Regions from separate parts of the Pseudonocardia sp. GCM10023141 genome, predicted to be linked through region 2. Evidence: riboswitches for the same ligand, from Rfam matches in the RefSeq annotation. Region 2 holds a riboswitch; the other holds the start of a gene.
What was found. Region 2 has a riboswitch for S-adenosylmethionine ahead of ACFPFQ_RS17330 (MetQ/NlpA family ABC transporter substrate-binding protein). Riboswitches for the same ligand answer to the same signal wherever they lie in the genome.

Region 1 (7,098 bases), on a different contig from region 2:
CACGGAGGGCTGCGGGCTCACCTACATCACGAGCGCCGAATGGCTGGAGCGGCCGGGCTCGGTGGGCCGCGAGGTGCTCGGCGAGCTGCGGATCTGCGAGGACGGCGCCGGCACGCTGTTGCCCCCGCGCCAGATCGGCACCGTCTTCTTCGAGCGCGAGCAGGCGCCGTTCGCCTACCACAACGATCCGGAGAAGACCCGCGGCTCCCGCCACCCGCAGCACGACAACTGGACCACCACCGGCGACCTGGGCTACGTCGACGAGCAGGGCTACCTCTACCTCACCGACCGGAAGGCCTTCATGATCATCTCCGGCGGGGTGAACATCTACCCCCGTGACACCGAGGACGTGCTGGCGCTGCACCCGGCGGTGCTCGACGTCGCCGTGATCGGCGTGCCCGACGAGGAGATGGGCGAGTCGGTGCTCGCGGTGGTCTCACCGGCGCCGGGCGCCGCCCCGGGACCCGACCTGGAGCAGGAGCTGATCGCGCACGTCCGCTCGCACATCGCCGCGTTCAAGGCACCGCGGCGGGTGGTGTTCACCGACGACATGCCCCGCACCCCCACCGGCAAGCTCGTGAAGCAGAAGCTGCGCGACCGGTACGGGAGCGTGGCGGCCGGCGCGACAGGCTCGCTGTCGGCGGCACCGCAAGATCACTAGGGTGACCAGTCAGACCTGACGGTTTGGGGCTTGTCGCGGCAGCGGGTGAGCGCCAGAGTGGGGACACGCGCACCGAGAGGATCCCGATGACCGTGATCGCGCCCGCCCCGGGCATCACCACCGGCCGTGGCATGACGATGAGCGACATCATCGCCCGGCACGCCCGGATCCACCCCGACGGCGTCGCCTTCCGCGACGGCGAGCTGACCTTGACCTGGGCGCAGACCGACGAGCGCATCGGCAGGTTCGCGCTGGTGCTGGCGGCGGCAGGCGTCACCCCGGGCGACCGCGTGGCGGTGCTGGGGCTCAACAGCGTGCCGCTGGTCGAGGCGATGGCCGCGACACTGCGCCTCGGCGCGATCTGCGTGCCGGTGAACTTCCGGATGGTGGCGTCGGAGGTCGCCTACGTCCTGTCCGACAGCGGATCGGTCGTGCTCGTCACCGACGACGCGCTGGCACCGCTCGCGGCGGCCGCGCAGGCCATGGTGCCCGAGGTGGCGGCGCTCGTGTCGATCGGCGACGGCTACGACGACCTGCTCGCCGCTGCCGACGGCACCGTGCCTGCTCCCGCGGTGCCGGACACGGACCCCGCGTTCATCATGTACACCTCGGGCACCACCGGGCGCCCCAAGGGTGCCGTGCTCACCCACCGCAACCTGCTGCTGCACTCCTACAGCAACATCATCCACCTCGGCGACAGCGGCAACGAGCGCGTGGGGCTCTCCGGTGCACCGATGTTCCACATCGCCGGTGTCGCGGGCTTCTACCTCAACATGGTCGTCGCGGGTGCCACGGTGATGACGCCGTCGGGAGGTTTCGATCCGGCCGCGATGGTCGACCTGCTCGAGCGCGAGCGCGTCTCGGGCTGCTTCTTCGTGCCCGCGCAATGGGCAGCCATCTGCGCCGTGCCCGGCATCAAGGACCGCGACCTCTCCGCGCTGAAGCAGCTCTCGTGGGGTGCGGCGCCCGCGTCCACCACGCTGCTGCGCACGATGATCGACACGTTCCCGCAGGGCGACATCATCACCGCGTTCGGGCAGACCGAGTGCAGCCCCGTCACGTGCGTGCTGCGCGGCGAGGACTCGATCCGCAAGATCGGCTCCATCGGCACGCCGATGCTCAACGTCGAGGTCCGGGTCGTCGACGACGACATGAACGACGTGGCGCAGGGTGACGTCGGCGAGATCGTCTACCGCGGCCCGCTCGTGATGGACGGGTACTGGAACAAGCCCGCCGAGACCGCGGAGGCGTTCCGGGGTGGCTGGTTCCACTCCGGCGACCTGGTCCGCGAGGACGAGGACGGCTACTTCTTCGTCGTCGACCGCAAGAAGGACATGATCATCTCCGGCGGGGAGAACATCTACTGCGCCGAGGTGGAGAACGTGCTCGCCGCGCACCCGAAGGTGGCCGAGGTCGCCCTCATCGGGGTGCCCGACCCGAAGTGGGGCGAGTCCCCGCTCGCGGTGATCGCACCGCGGGACCCGGCCGACCCGCCCACGGCCGCGGAGATCGACGCGTTCTGTCGCGAGCACCTCGCGGCCTACAAGCGCCCGCGTGAGGTCGCCATCGTCGAGGCGCTGCCGCGCAACCCGAGCGGCAAGGTGCTCAAGACGCAGCTGCGGTCCGACCACGGCGCGCACGACGTCGTCGCCCGGATCGTCGGGGAGCCCGCCCCCCGATGACCGACCTCACCGGTGACTGGCACGGCACCATCCGGACGCCGGGGGCGGAGCTGGCCGTCGGCATCACCTTCACCGCGGCCGGCGGCACCGCAGCGGTGCCCGCGCAGGGGCTGCAGGGACTGCCGCTGGCCGACGTCGTCGTGGAGGGCACGAGGGTGCGCTTCGCCGTGCCGTCGATCCCGGGTGGGGCCCGGTTCACGGGCACGCTGATCGACGACGCCATCGCCGGGGAGTACAACCAGGGCGGTCGGGGCTTCCCGTTCACGCTGGTCCGCGGCACGGTGGCGGCGGCGGGTCGACCGCAGGAGCCGCAGCCGCCGTTCCCGTACTGGAGCGAGCAGGTGACGTTCGCGAGCGGGCCGGTGACGCTGGCTGGCACGCTGACCGTCCCGCCGACCGGTGGCCCGCACCCGGCCGTCGTCCTGATCACCGGGAGCGGCGCGCACGACCGCGACGAGTCGATCGCCGGGCACAAGCCGTTCCTCGTGCTCGCCGACGCGCTGACGCGAGCCGGGTTCGCGGTGCTGCGGGTCGACGACCGTGGCGTCGGCGGGTCCGGCGGCACCAAGGCGCAGTGCAGCTACGACGAGCTGGCACTCGACCCGCTGGCCGGGATCTCCCACCTGGCCGCACGCCCCGACATCGACCCGGCGCGGATCGGGCTCTGCGGGCACAGCGAGGGCGGCTACCTGGCCCCGCTCGCCGCAGGGCGAGCCGGTGGCGCCGTGGCGTTCGTGGTGGCGCTCGCCGGTCCGGCCGCTCCGGGCGCCGAGGTGCTCGTGCTCCAGAACCGCCTCGTCGCCGAGCAGGCCGGGCTCGCCGCCGACGCCGTGGAGCAGCAGGTGGAGTTCATCCAGGAGCTGTGCCGGCTGCTGGTGGCCCAGGACCTGGACGGCGCCCGCGCGCTGGCACGCGAGCGCATCACCGAGCAGTTCACCGGCATGCCACCCGAGGACCGGCCGGCCGCAGACCGGATCGAGGAGATGATCCCGGTCTCCCCCGCGTTCCGCGCGTTCGTCGCGTACGACCCCGCACCCGCGTTGGCCGCACTGACCGTTCCGGTGCTGGCCGTCTTCGGGGAGCTCGACGTGCAGGTACCACCCGCGCAGAGCGAACCGGCGATGCGAGCACTGCTGGCCGGCAACCCCGACGCCACCGTGCGCACCGTCGCAGGCGTCAACCACCTGATGCAGCCGGCGACGACCGGGGCGGTCACGGAGTACGCGGCCATCGCGACGACCATCGCGCCCGAGGTGCTGGCGCTGCTGACCGGCTGGCTGCAGGAGCGCTTCGGCTGACCCGGCAGACAGGCAGGCCGGCAGGCCGACTCGACAGGCAGGCCGGCAGGGCTGTGGCCGCCGTCACCTCCACGCCGATCTTGCGGCCGCCCCACCCTCCCGTGTTACCTTCTCTTCAGGTCATGAGTGCCAGCGCATAGCCCCGGCTTGCTGGTCGGCAACCCTCCTCCGCGGTGGGGTGCTCCGGGTGACGACCAGGCCGTTGCGCGCAGTGCGCAGGGGCAAGCGCGGACTCCACACGAGCGGGGTCCCCTGGCCAGGAGACTGCTATGTCGACGCCCACCCTCGCCCGTACCTGCACCGAACTGCCCCGCGTCGTCGGGGCCGACCTGCGGGTGCCACTGGTCACCGGCGAGACGATCACCTACGCCAACCTCGACCTCGCCGCGAGCGCGCCGGCGCTGGAGGACGTGGCCGCCCACATCACCACGCTGCTGCCGTACTACTCGAGCGTGCACCGCGGCGCCGGCTACGCCTCGCAGGTGAGCACCGCCGTGCTGGAGTCGGCGCGCGCGGCCGTCGGCGCGTTCGTGGGTGCCCGCTCCGACGACGTCGTGGTGTTCACCCGCAACACCACCGACGCGTTGAACCTGCTGGCCGGCTGCGTGCCGCACTCCGGCCAGGTGCTCTGCCTCGACATCGAGCACCACGCCAACCTGCTGCCGTGGCGCCGTCGCGCCCACCGCGTCGTCCGCGCCGCGGCCACCGTCGAGCAGACGTTGGCCGAGCTCGACTCCGCGTTGCGCTCCACCCCCACCGCGCTGCTCGCGATCACCGGGGCGTCCAACGTCACCGGTGAGGTGCTGCCGGTCGATCGCATCGTGGCGATCGCGCACGCTGCGGGCGCCCGGGTCGTGGTGGACGCCGCGCAGCTCGCGCCGCACCGCTGCATCGACCTCGCCGCCACCGGCGTCGACTACCTCGCCCTCTCTGGCCACAAGCTGTACGCGCCCTACGGTGCCGGCGCGCTGATCGGCCGCCGCGACTGGCTCGACGCCGCGCCCGCCTACCTCGCAGGCGGCGGCGCGGTGCAGGAGGTCACCCGCGACGGCGTCGAGTGGGCACCGGCCCCGCACCGCCACGAGGCCGGCACGCCCAACGTGCTGGGCGCGGCCGCGCTCGCGCAGGCCTGCCGCACGCTGGCACCGGTGCTCGCCGAGGCGGCGCTCGAGCACGAGCGGGCGCTGCTGGAGCGGCTGCGCACGGGGCTGGCCGCCATCCCCGGTGTCGAGACGCTGCGGATCTGGGCCGACAGCACCGACCAGGTGGCCGTGCAGAGCTTCACGGTGGCCGACCGCCCCGCCGGTTACGTGGCCGCCTACCTCTCGGCCGAGCACGGCATCGGCGTGCGCGACGGCCGCTTCTGCGCCCACCCGCTGCTCGCCACGCTCAACCCGGACTCGGGCGAGGCCGTCCGTGTCAGCATCGGTGTCGGTACCACCGCCGAGCACATCGACCGGCTCATCGACGCGCTCACCACGCTCGTCACCCGCGGCGCGTCCTGGACCTACGCACCGATCGACGGCCGCTGGGCACCGACGCCCGACCCGCGCCCGATCGACCCGCTGGGCATCGGCGCGCTGGGTCTGCCGGTCGGGCCCGCCTGCGGTCCCGCCGGGCACTGAGCCGCGCAGCGCTCACACCCACTGTCTCGCTCACACCCACTGTCTCGCTCGCACCCACCGTCTGGGGCCGGCGCACATCATCAGGGGCCGGCGCACACCGTTGACGGTATGCGTCAGCACCTGAGGGTGTGCGTCAGCTCGAGACCGGGGAGCCGCCGAGTGCGGGGAGCGAGACGCCGCAGGGCGGCTTGACGGCGTGGGCCGGGTCGAGGGCATTGAGGATGATCTGCCCGGTGCGCGGCGTCGTGATGATCGAGAGGTGGTCGGACAGGTCGATCTCGCAGCCGTCCTGCACCACGACGTTGGTGGCGTTCGGGGCGTCGAGCCGCCCGCTGGTGTAGGGCACCACCAGCTCGTCGTAGCGCGTCATGACCGTGGTGTAGGTGACGCCGGGGACGGCGGCGCCGCCGGGCTGCGCGTTCATCCGGTCCAGGTAGTCCGATCCGGAGATGAACTGCGGGCACGACGCGCAGGCCGCCGCGACGGCCGCGGAGAGCGGTGGCCGGATCCCCAGCCCGTCGGCGAGCAGCGCCACGGGCAGCGGGTCGGCCAGGGTGCCGCGGTAGAGCGGGGTGACCGCCACGTACTTGTCGACCTGAGCGGCGCCGCCGAGGAACTGCAGCCAGTACTGCGGCATCACGGTGCCCTCGGAGTGCCCGACGAGGTCGATCTTGTCGGCGCCGGTGGCCTCCCGGACCCGGTCGACGAACGCGCCCAGCTCCGCGGCACTGCTCTCCATCGCCCGCAGGCCACCGACGTGGCTCAGTGGCGCCACCTCGGTGACGCGGCCGTAGGTCAGGGCGAACACGCAGTAGCCGGCGTTCGCGAGCAGCGGCGACATCGTCTGCCAGTTGACGCTGCGGGACGCCAGCAGCCCGTGCACCAGCACCACCGGGTTCGGGTGCTCGGCGCTGGGGCGACACGTCCAGTCGTTGGACCCCGGTGGATCGACGTCGGGCCCCAGCTCGGCCGTGGCCAGCGCCGTGGCGCCGTACGGCACCGGCAGCGGCCGGGCTGGTTCGGCGTTCGCGGCCGGCGCCAGTGCCGCCAGCACGACAGCCACGGACGCCGTCAACCCGGCAACCGTTCCCCACAACGTCCGTGATCGCACGGCCCCTCAACGACGAGACCGTACCGGCGGTTACGCCTCGGTCCGGTCCGGGATCTTGTACCGCAGCAGCACCCGGCTCCCGCGCTCGTCGTAGTGGATGAGCACCGACTCCGAGACGGTGCTCATCAGCGGGATCCCCCGCCCGCCCACCTGCGGTTGCGCAACCGGCTGGCGCCATCGGCCGTGGTCCACGACCTCGATGCAGAGGCTGTCGGCCTCCGTCCAGAGCGTCAGCTCGACCGGGGTGTGGTCGTCGGCCGGTTCGTAGGCGTGGCGCACCGCGTTGGCCACCGCCTCGTCGACGGCCAGCACGACGTCGGAGGTCTCGTCCTCGTTGAGGTTCAGCGGCGCGAGCCAGCTGGCGAGTTGATGCCGGATCACCGACAGCTGCTCGGGGTCGGCGGGCCAGCTCCGGTGGACGAACTCGACGTGCCCGGAGGTGTCCATACCTCTTGCGTTCCACGTCAGGGGCGGTGTCAAACCCCGTCCACCGCAATACAACAGCCGCCTGCCGCCGTCTGGGGGACGCTGAGCGGCCGGTTGGCGTAGGGCCATGCCCGCAGCGCCACCAAACGTCACCCTCGCGCCACTCGCAGGCAAGCTCACCGGTCAGGTCCAGCGGTGCCCCCACCGGCAGCCCGCGCGACCGCCAGTGTGAGGACGTCGAGCTCGGACGTGCGGGCGGTACGGACCTCGATCGCGCTAGCGGGAGGAGTCACGC
Region 2 (7,098 bases):
GCGGCGCCGCTGCCGCCAGCGCCCGCAGCGTCTCGGGGCGCAGCCCGCCCGCCCAGACGAGCGGGTCGTTGCGCACCCGCTCGGCCTGCTCCGGGTCGCGCACCAGCTCGCCGGGGTCCTTCCGCAGCTCCCACGGGTCGATCCCGGACGCCAACAGCGTCTCCAGCCCGCTCGCGCCGCCCAACGACGAGCCGGCGAGGACCAGCCCGGTGACGTCGGACGCGGGGTCATCGGCCGTGCCGTCGCGCCCGTCGCTCGACCTGCGGACCTCGCCGACGAGCAGCGTGGCGACGGTGGCGCCGAGCGAGTGCCCGAGCACGACCACCGGCACGCGAGGGAGGCTGGCACGCACCACCCGCAGCAGCGTCTCGGCATCGGCCACCAGGTCCGACACGTCGGTGATCAGCACCCGCTCGCCGTCGCTGTTGCCGTGACCGGCCTGGTCCGGCGCCCACACCTCGACGCCGGCCGACGTGGCAGCCGCCGCCAGGGTGGCGTACTGCCCGGAGTGCTCGCCGAGCCCGTGCAGCACGAGCAGGACGGCCACCGGCTTCCCGACGGGACGCCACCGCCGGTAGCGGACGACGCCGCGGACACCCGCGAACGTGGCGGAGCCGTCGACGCCGCTGCCGGCATCGGGGAAAGTGCTGTGCAGGGTCATGCCGCCACCAGTCCACGGTCGAGATCGTCGATGAGGTCGCCGACGCCCTCGATGCCGACCGACAGCCGCACCAGACCGGGGGTGACCCCGGTGGCCAGCTGCTGCTCGGCGTCGAGCTGCGCGTGTGTCGTCGAGGCCGGGTGGATCACCAGGCTGCGGACGTCACCGATGTTGGCGAGGTGGCTGAACAGGCGCAGCGCACCGACGAACCGTTGCCCGGCGCCCGCTCCCCCGTCCAGTTCGAAGGCGAGCACGGCGCCGCAACCGCGTGGGAGGTAGCGCTGCGCGGCGGCGTGCCACGGGCTCGACGCCAGCCCCGGGTAGTGCACCGCCGTGACCTCCGGTCGCGCCTCGAGCCAGCGGGCGACGGCCAGCGTGTTGGCGACGTGGCGATCCATCCGCACCGGCAACGTCTCGATGCCCTGCAGGAGCAGGAAGCTGTTGAACGGCGACGGCGCCGGTCCCAGGTCGCGCAGCAGCTTCGTGCGCAGCCGCATCGCGAACGCGAGCCCGTCGGATCCGAAGGTGTCGGCGAACACGAGCCCCGCGTAGCTGGGGTCGGGGTGCGTGAAGCCGGGCCAGCGCTGCGGATCGGCGGTGAAGTCGAACCGCCCGCTGTCCACCACAACGCCCCCGATCGCCGTGCCGTGGCCCGCGAGGAACTTCGTGGTGGAGTGCACGACGACGTCGGCGCCGTGCTCGAGCGGGCGCAGCAGCCACGGCGTCGGCACGGTGTTGTCGACGACCAGCGGCACGCCCGCGCCGTGCGCGACCGCGGCGACGGCACCGATGTCGAGGACGTTGCCGCGCGGGTTGCCGAGCGTCTCGGCGAACAGCGCGCGGGTCTGCGGCCGGATCGCGGCGGCCCACGCGTCGACGTCGTCGGGGTCGGCCACGAACGAGACGGCGATCCCGAAGTCGGCGAACGTGTGCGCCAGCAGGTTGTACGTGCCGCCGTAGAGCGCGGCGGAGGCGACGATGTGGTCGCCCGTCCTGGCCAGGTTCAGCAGCGCCAGCGTGACAGCGGCCTGCCCGCTGGCCAGCGCGACGGCCGCGGTGCCGCCCTCCAGTGCCGCGAGCCGCTCCTCGACGACGGCGGTGGTCGGGTTGGACAGCCGCGTGTAGGCGTGGGTCGTGAGGTCCCGCAGCGCGAAGGCGTCGGCAGCATGGTCGGCGTCGTCGAAGACGTACGAGCTGGTCTGGTAGATCGGCACGGCGCGCGACCCCGTGGCCGGGTCCGGCACGGCACCGGCGTGCAGCGCCAGCGTCTCGAAGGCACGCGGCGGTGCGGTCGTCACGCCTCTCGCTCCAGCACGTCCGACCACCAGCGCTGCGCGACACGCGGATGCGAGCGCAGCCAGCCGACCACGGCGTTGGCGCCGAAGTGGGCGAGCAGCGGGTTGTCGGGATCCTCGGCCACACCGGTGGCCGCCGCCGCGAGCTCGGCCGGGAGCACCAGCGGTTCGACCACGGCGTCGAGGCGTGGGCCGAAGAAGAACGGGATCGAGTAGCGGTCGATCCCGGCGGGCGGGCTGACCACCCGGTGCTGCGTGGCACGGAGGTAGCCCTGCGTCGCGATCTCCAGCATCTCGCCGATGTTGACCACGAAGCTGCCCGGCACCGGGGTGGCGTCGATCCACGACCCGTCGACCGCCTGCACCTGCAGCCCACCCACGTCGTCCTGCTGCAGCAGCGCCAGGTAGCCGTAGTCCTTGTGGCTGCCCACGCCCTGCTCGGGAGCGGGTCCCTGGCGCGGTGGGTAGTGCACGATCTTGACGTGGACGGCGGCCTCGTCGTCGAACCAGGCGTCGAAGTAGCCCTCGGGCTGCCCCAGCGACGCCGCGAGCGCGCGCAGGATCTCGCGGCTCACCCGTAGCGCCTCGGCCTGCCAGCGCAGCACGACGTCGCGCAGCAGCGGCAGCGCCGAGGGCCACTGGTTCGGGCCGATGAGCCGCAGGTAGTCCGGATCACCCGGGCCGACCTCGATCGCGGCGCGCTCCGGACCGATGTCGATCTGCTCGCGCTGATCGACCGCGCCCGCGGTGTGCTCGGTGCCGACGCGGGTGTAGCCGCGGAACTGCGGCGAGTGCACGTTCTCGATCTCGAGGCGCTGCTCGAGCGGCAAGGCGAAGAACTGGCGGGCCAGCTCCGCGATCCCCTCGGTGACCGCAACGGGCACACCGTGGCCGGTGACGTAGAAGAAGCCGACGTCGTGGGCGGCACGGCGCAGGTCGTCGAGGAACGCGGCGCGGTCGACCCCGGCGTCGCGGAACCGCGAGATGTCGACGACCGGGAGCGAGCGGGGGCTTGTCATGGCGCGCCGTGCGTCCGACCGGAGACCGACATGCTGCGATACAACCATGTGAACACCGGGTGGACCACGGCCGCCCTGCCGGTGCGCGCGAATCGCCGCCGAAGATCACATCCGCACGGCTTGACCCCCGGCGACGGCCCGACCTAACGTCGGACACAACGGTCACGAACACCAGCGCTCAGCCCCGGCTTGCTGGTTGGCAACCCCCGCGTGCGGTGGGGTGCTCCGGGTGACGACCGGGCGAGCGTCTCACCAGACCTCGCAAGCGCCCGAGATCCGCAGGAGTTCGCACCATGACCGCCCAGCGCGTGCCGTCGCTGTCTGCCGCGTACCGCCGCCACATCGACCAGATGCGCGGCTGCACCACCACGCGCTGTCGCTGACCCAGCGCTCCGGCCCGCCGCTGCGGGCCCTCGCCGCGCACCCTGCGGCACCCGTTCACCCACCCCCGCACCGGTGACCCCGGTGTGTCGAAAGGACGCTCCGCCGTGCGACGCATCCCCAAGTCCCTGCTCCTGCTCCTGCCGGCGCTGGCGCTCGCCGCGGCCTGCGCGGCACCGGGCTCGACGCCCGCCGCCGCACCCGGCGGCGCCGCACCGACGGTCGTCAAGATCGGCGTGACCGACGCCAGCGAGGACTACTGGACGGTCTACCAGCAGAAGGCCCAGGCCAAGGGCATCACCGTGGAGTTCGTCAACTTCACCGACTACAACCAGCCCAACCCGGCGCTGTCGCAGAACCAGCTGCAGCTCAACGAGTTCCAGCACCTGCAGTACCTCGCCAACTACAACGTCAAGAACAAGGACACGCTGGTGCCGATCGGCGCCACCGCCGTGTACCCGCTGCCGCTGTACTCCACGAAGCACACGGCGGTGGACCAGATCCCCCAGGGCGGCCAGGTCGCGATCCCGAACGACCCGACCAACCAGGCGCGCTCGCTGCTGGTGCTCGAGGCGGCCAAGCTGATCACCATCAAGGGTGGCGGCACCTCGGTCTCCACGCCCAACGACATCGACACCGCCGCGTCGAAGGTCACCGTCGTGCCGGTGGACGCGGCCCAGACCGCCACCAACCTGGCCGGCGTGGACGCCGCGATCGTCAACAACAACTACGCGACCGCCGCCAAGCTGGGCGCCGACAAGGTCATCTTCAAGGACGACCCGAACAGCGCGTCGTCGAAGCCCTACATCAACGCCTTCGTCGCGCGCGCCGCGGACAAGGACAACCCCACCTACGTCACGCTCGCCGCGCTCTACCAGGACCCCGAGGTGCAGGCAGCAGTGCGCAAGGACCTCGGTGACGGCGGCGTGTTCAAGAACAACGATGCGGCCGACCTGCAGGCGAGCACCGCGCAGATCGAGGCCGCGATCACGACGTCGGGTTCCTGACCGTGGCACCGGTGATCAGCTTCCGCGCGGCGGGCAAGCAGTTCGCGGGGTCCCGCGGCGCCGTCGTGCGGGCCGTCGATGACGTGGACCTCGACATCGACGACGGCTCGATCACCGGCGTCATCGGGTACTCCGGCGCGGGCAAGAGCACGCTCGTCCGGATGATCAACGCACTCGAGCTGCCGACCGCGGGCACGGTGACGGTGCACGGCCGGGTCACCGGTCAGCTCGCCGAGCGCGGCCTCCGCGAGCTGCGCGGCGAGGTCGGGATGATCTTCCAGCAGTTCAACCTGCTGTCCTCGCGCTCCGTCGCCGGCAACGTCGGCTACCCGCTGCGGATCGCCGGCTGGAACCGCGACGCCCGCCGCGCACGGGTGGCCGAGCTGCTGGAGTTCGTCGGGATCAGCGACAAGGCCCGGCAGTTCCCCAACCAGCTCTCCGGCGGGCAGAAACAACGTGTCGGCATCGCCCGCGCGCTCGCGACGTCGCCGAGGATCCTGCTCGCCGACGAGGCCACGAGCGCGCTGGACCCCGAGACCACCGCCGACGTGCTCGCCCTGCTCAAGCGGATCAACCGCGAGCTGGGCACGACGATCGTGGTGATCACCCACGAGATGGAGGTGGTCAGCTCCGTCTGCGACACGGTCGTCGTGATGGAGCAGGGCCGCGTGATCGAGCAGGGCCCGGTCTACGACGTGTTCGCCGACCCGCGCGAGCCGGCGACCCGTCGCTTCGTGCACAGCGTGCTGCAGGACCGGCCGTCGGCCGAGGCGCTGACGCGGCTGCGCGAGCACTTCGGCGGACGACTGGTCACCGTCGGGGTGCGGGCCGATCCGGGGGCGCGGGCCGCGCTCTCGGGCGTGCTCGCCGCGCACGACGTGCGCAGCACCATCGTCTACGGCGGGATCCGCGAGCTGGCGGAGAAGCCGTTCGGCAGCATCACGTTCGAGCTGACCGGCACGGACGCGGCGATCGACGCGCTGATCGCCGAGCTCGCCGCCACGACCAGGGTCGAGGAGCTGGCGACACCATGACCGAGTGGGACAAGCTCACCCCGATCCTGTGGCTGTCGTTCCAGCAGACGGTCTACATGGTCTTCTGGACGATGCTCATCGCCGGCGCGCTGGGCCTGGCACTCGGGGTGGCGCTCTACACCAGCCGCCGCGGCGGGCTGTTCCAGAACGCACCCGCCTTCCAGCTGCTCAACATCGTCGTCAACATCATCCGGCCGATCCCGTTCATCATCTTCATCACCGCGGTCGGCCCGCTGACGCTGCTGGTGATGGGCACGACGATCGGCACGCAGTCGGTGCTGTTCCCGATGTCGGCGATGGCGACGTTCGTCATCGGCCGGATCGTGGAGCAGAACCTCGTCTCCGTGGATCCGGGAGTGATCGAGGCGGCGCGCGCGATGGGGGCCGGCCGGTTCCGGATCATCTGGAGCGTGCTGGTGCCCGAGGCGCTGGGCCCGCTGATCCTGGGCTACACGTTCATCTTCGTCGGCGTCGTGGACATGTCGGCGATGGCCGGCTACGTCGGTGGCGGCGGCCTGGGCAACTTCGCCATCAGCTACGGCTACCAGCAGTTCAACTGGCCGGTCACGCTCGTCACGGTGGTCATCATCATCGCGATCGTGCAGCTGGCCCAGCTGCTCGGCAACGGGCTGGCGCGCAGGGTACTGCGCCGCTGACGGCAGCGGGTACTGGGCCACTGAAAGCGGGTACTCCCCCAGGACCGGATCGTCGGATCGGACCCTGGGAGCGGTTATGCGGATCGGTGCGGTGATCATCGTGATCTGGCTGGCGATCGGGGCGTTCGCGTCCTTCCAGCGGGGCTACTTCGGCTCGGGCGACGTCAGCTGCGCCCAGTTCGGGACGGTGCTGGTCACGATCGTCGTGGGCCCGTTGAACTACGTCGGCCTCAACCCCAAGATCGACTGCACGGTGCCGAAGCCGTCACCCTAGTAGGCCGTCGCGGCCAAAGCGTGGGTCCGGGCGGCGTCCAGGTGCGTGCATCGCAAGGCGGCGATGCGAAGGCATACCGGGTGTCTGTTGAGCGTCGCCAACGCAGCGAGGTGCGTGCCTGGGCGTCGCCGGGGCCCGCGAATTGGCCGCGACGGCCTACTAGAGTGAGGCGGTGGCGAACGCCCGCAGCTACCGCTCCCGCACCACGTCCGGACTGCGCAACGGCGGGGTGTCGTTCTGGTACGACGAGATCGGCATCCCCGGACGCGGGCCCGCGCTCCCCGGCGACCGCACGGCCGACGTGTGCATCGTCGGTGGCGGGCTGACCGGCCTCTGGACCGCCTACCACCTCGCGCTGCACCAGCCCGACCTGCGGATCGTCGTGCTGGAGAAGGAGTTCGCGGGCTTCGGCGCGTCCGGGCGCAACGGCGGCTGGCTCTCGGCCGAGATCGCCGGCAACCTCGACCGCTATGCCGCCACCGGCGGCCGCAACGGCGTCCTGCGGCTGGTCAGGGCGATGGAGCAGGCCGTCGACAACGTCATCGCGGTCTGCGCCGACGAGGGCATCGAGGCCGACATCGTCAAGGACGGCGTGCTGGACGTGGCCCGCACCGAGCCCCAGCTCGCCCGCATGGAGGCGAAGCTCGGCGAGGACGCGGCGTGGGGCATCGACGCGTCCCACGCGTGGCGCCTGACCCGCCGCGAGGTGCACGCGCGCGTCCGGGTCGAGGGCGCGCTCGCCGCGATCTACAACCCCCACTGCGCCCGCGT

Region 1: it holds a riboswitch for S-adenosylmethionine, as region 2 does, so the genes downstream of both, ACFPFQ_RS13700 (aminotransferase class V-fold PLP-dependent enzyme) here and ACFPFQ_RS17330 (MetQ/NlpA family ABC transporter substrate-binding protein) in region 2, are expected to answer to the same signal.

The regions. Positions count from the first base shown of each region.
Region 1 is NZ_JBHSIR010000025.1:65,668-72,765, reverse strand. It holds gene ACFPFQ_RS13715 (acyl-CoA synthetase) at 1-661, shown strand, start outside; gene ACFPFQ_RS13710 (long-chain-fatty-acid--CoA ligase) at 748-2,343, shown strand; gene ACFPFQ_RS13705 (alpha/beta hydrolase family protein) at 2,340-3,641, shown strand; SAM riboswitch class IV at 3,760-3,875, shown strand; gene ACFPFQ_RS13700 (aminotransferase class V-fold PLP-dependent enzyme) at 3,911-5,266, shown strand; gene ACFPFQ_RS13695 (esterase/lipase family protein) at 5,400-6,341, opposite strand; gene ACFPFQ_RS13690 (ATP-binding protein) at 6,408-6,824, opposite strand; gene ACFPFQ_RS13685 (FAD-dependent oxidoreductase) at 7,093-7,098, opposite strand, start outside.
Region 2 is NZ_JBHSIR010000028.1:76,905-84,002, forward strand. It holds gene ACFPFQ_RS17315 (alpha/beta fold hydrolase) at 1-661, opposite strand, end outside; gene ACFPFQ_RS17320 (O-acetylhomoserine aminocarboxypropyltransferase/cysteine synthase family protein) at 658-1,959, opposite strand; gene ACFPFQ_RS17325 (isopenicillin N synthase family dioxygenase) at 1,956-2,975, opposite strand; SAM riboswitch class IV at 3,136-3,249, shown strand; gene ACFPFQ_RS17330 (MetQ/NlpA family ABC transporter substrate-binding protein) at 3,464-4,363, shown strand; gene ACFPFQ_RS17335 (methionine ABC transporter ATP-binding protein) at 4,366-5,397, shown strand; gene ACFPFQ_RS17340 (methionine ABC transporter permease) at 5,394-6,053, shown strand; gene ACFPFQ_RS17345 (hypothetical protein) at 6,130-6,327, shown strand; gene ACFPFQ_RS17350 (NAD(P)/FAD-dependent oxidoreductase) at 6,500-7,098, shown strand, end outside.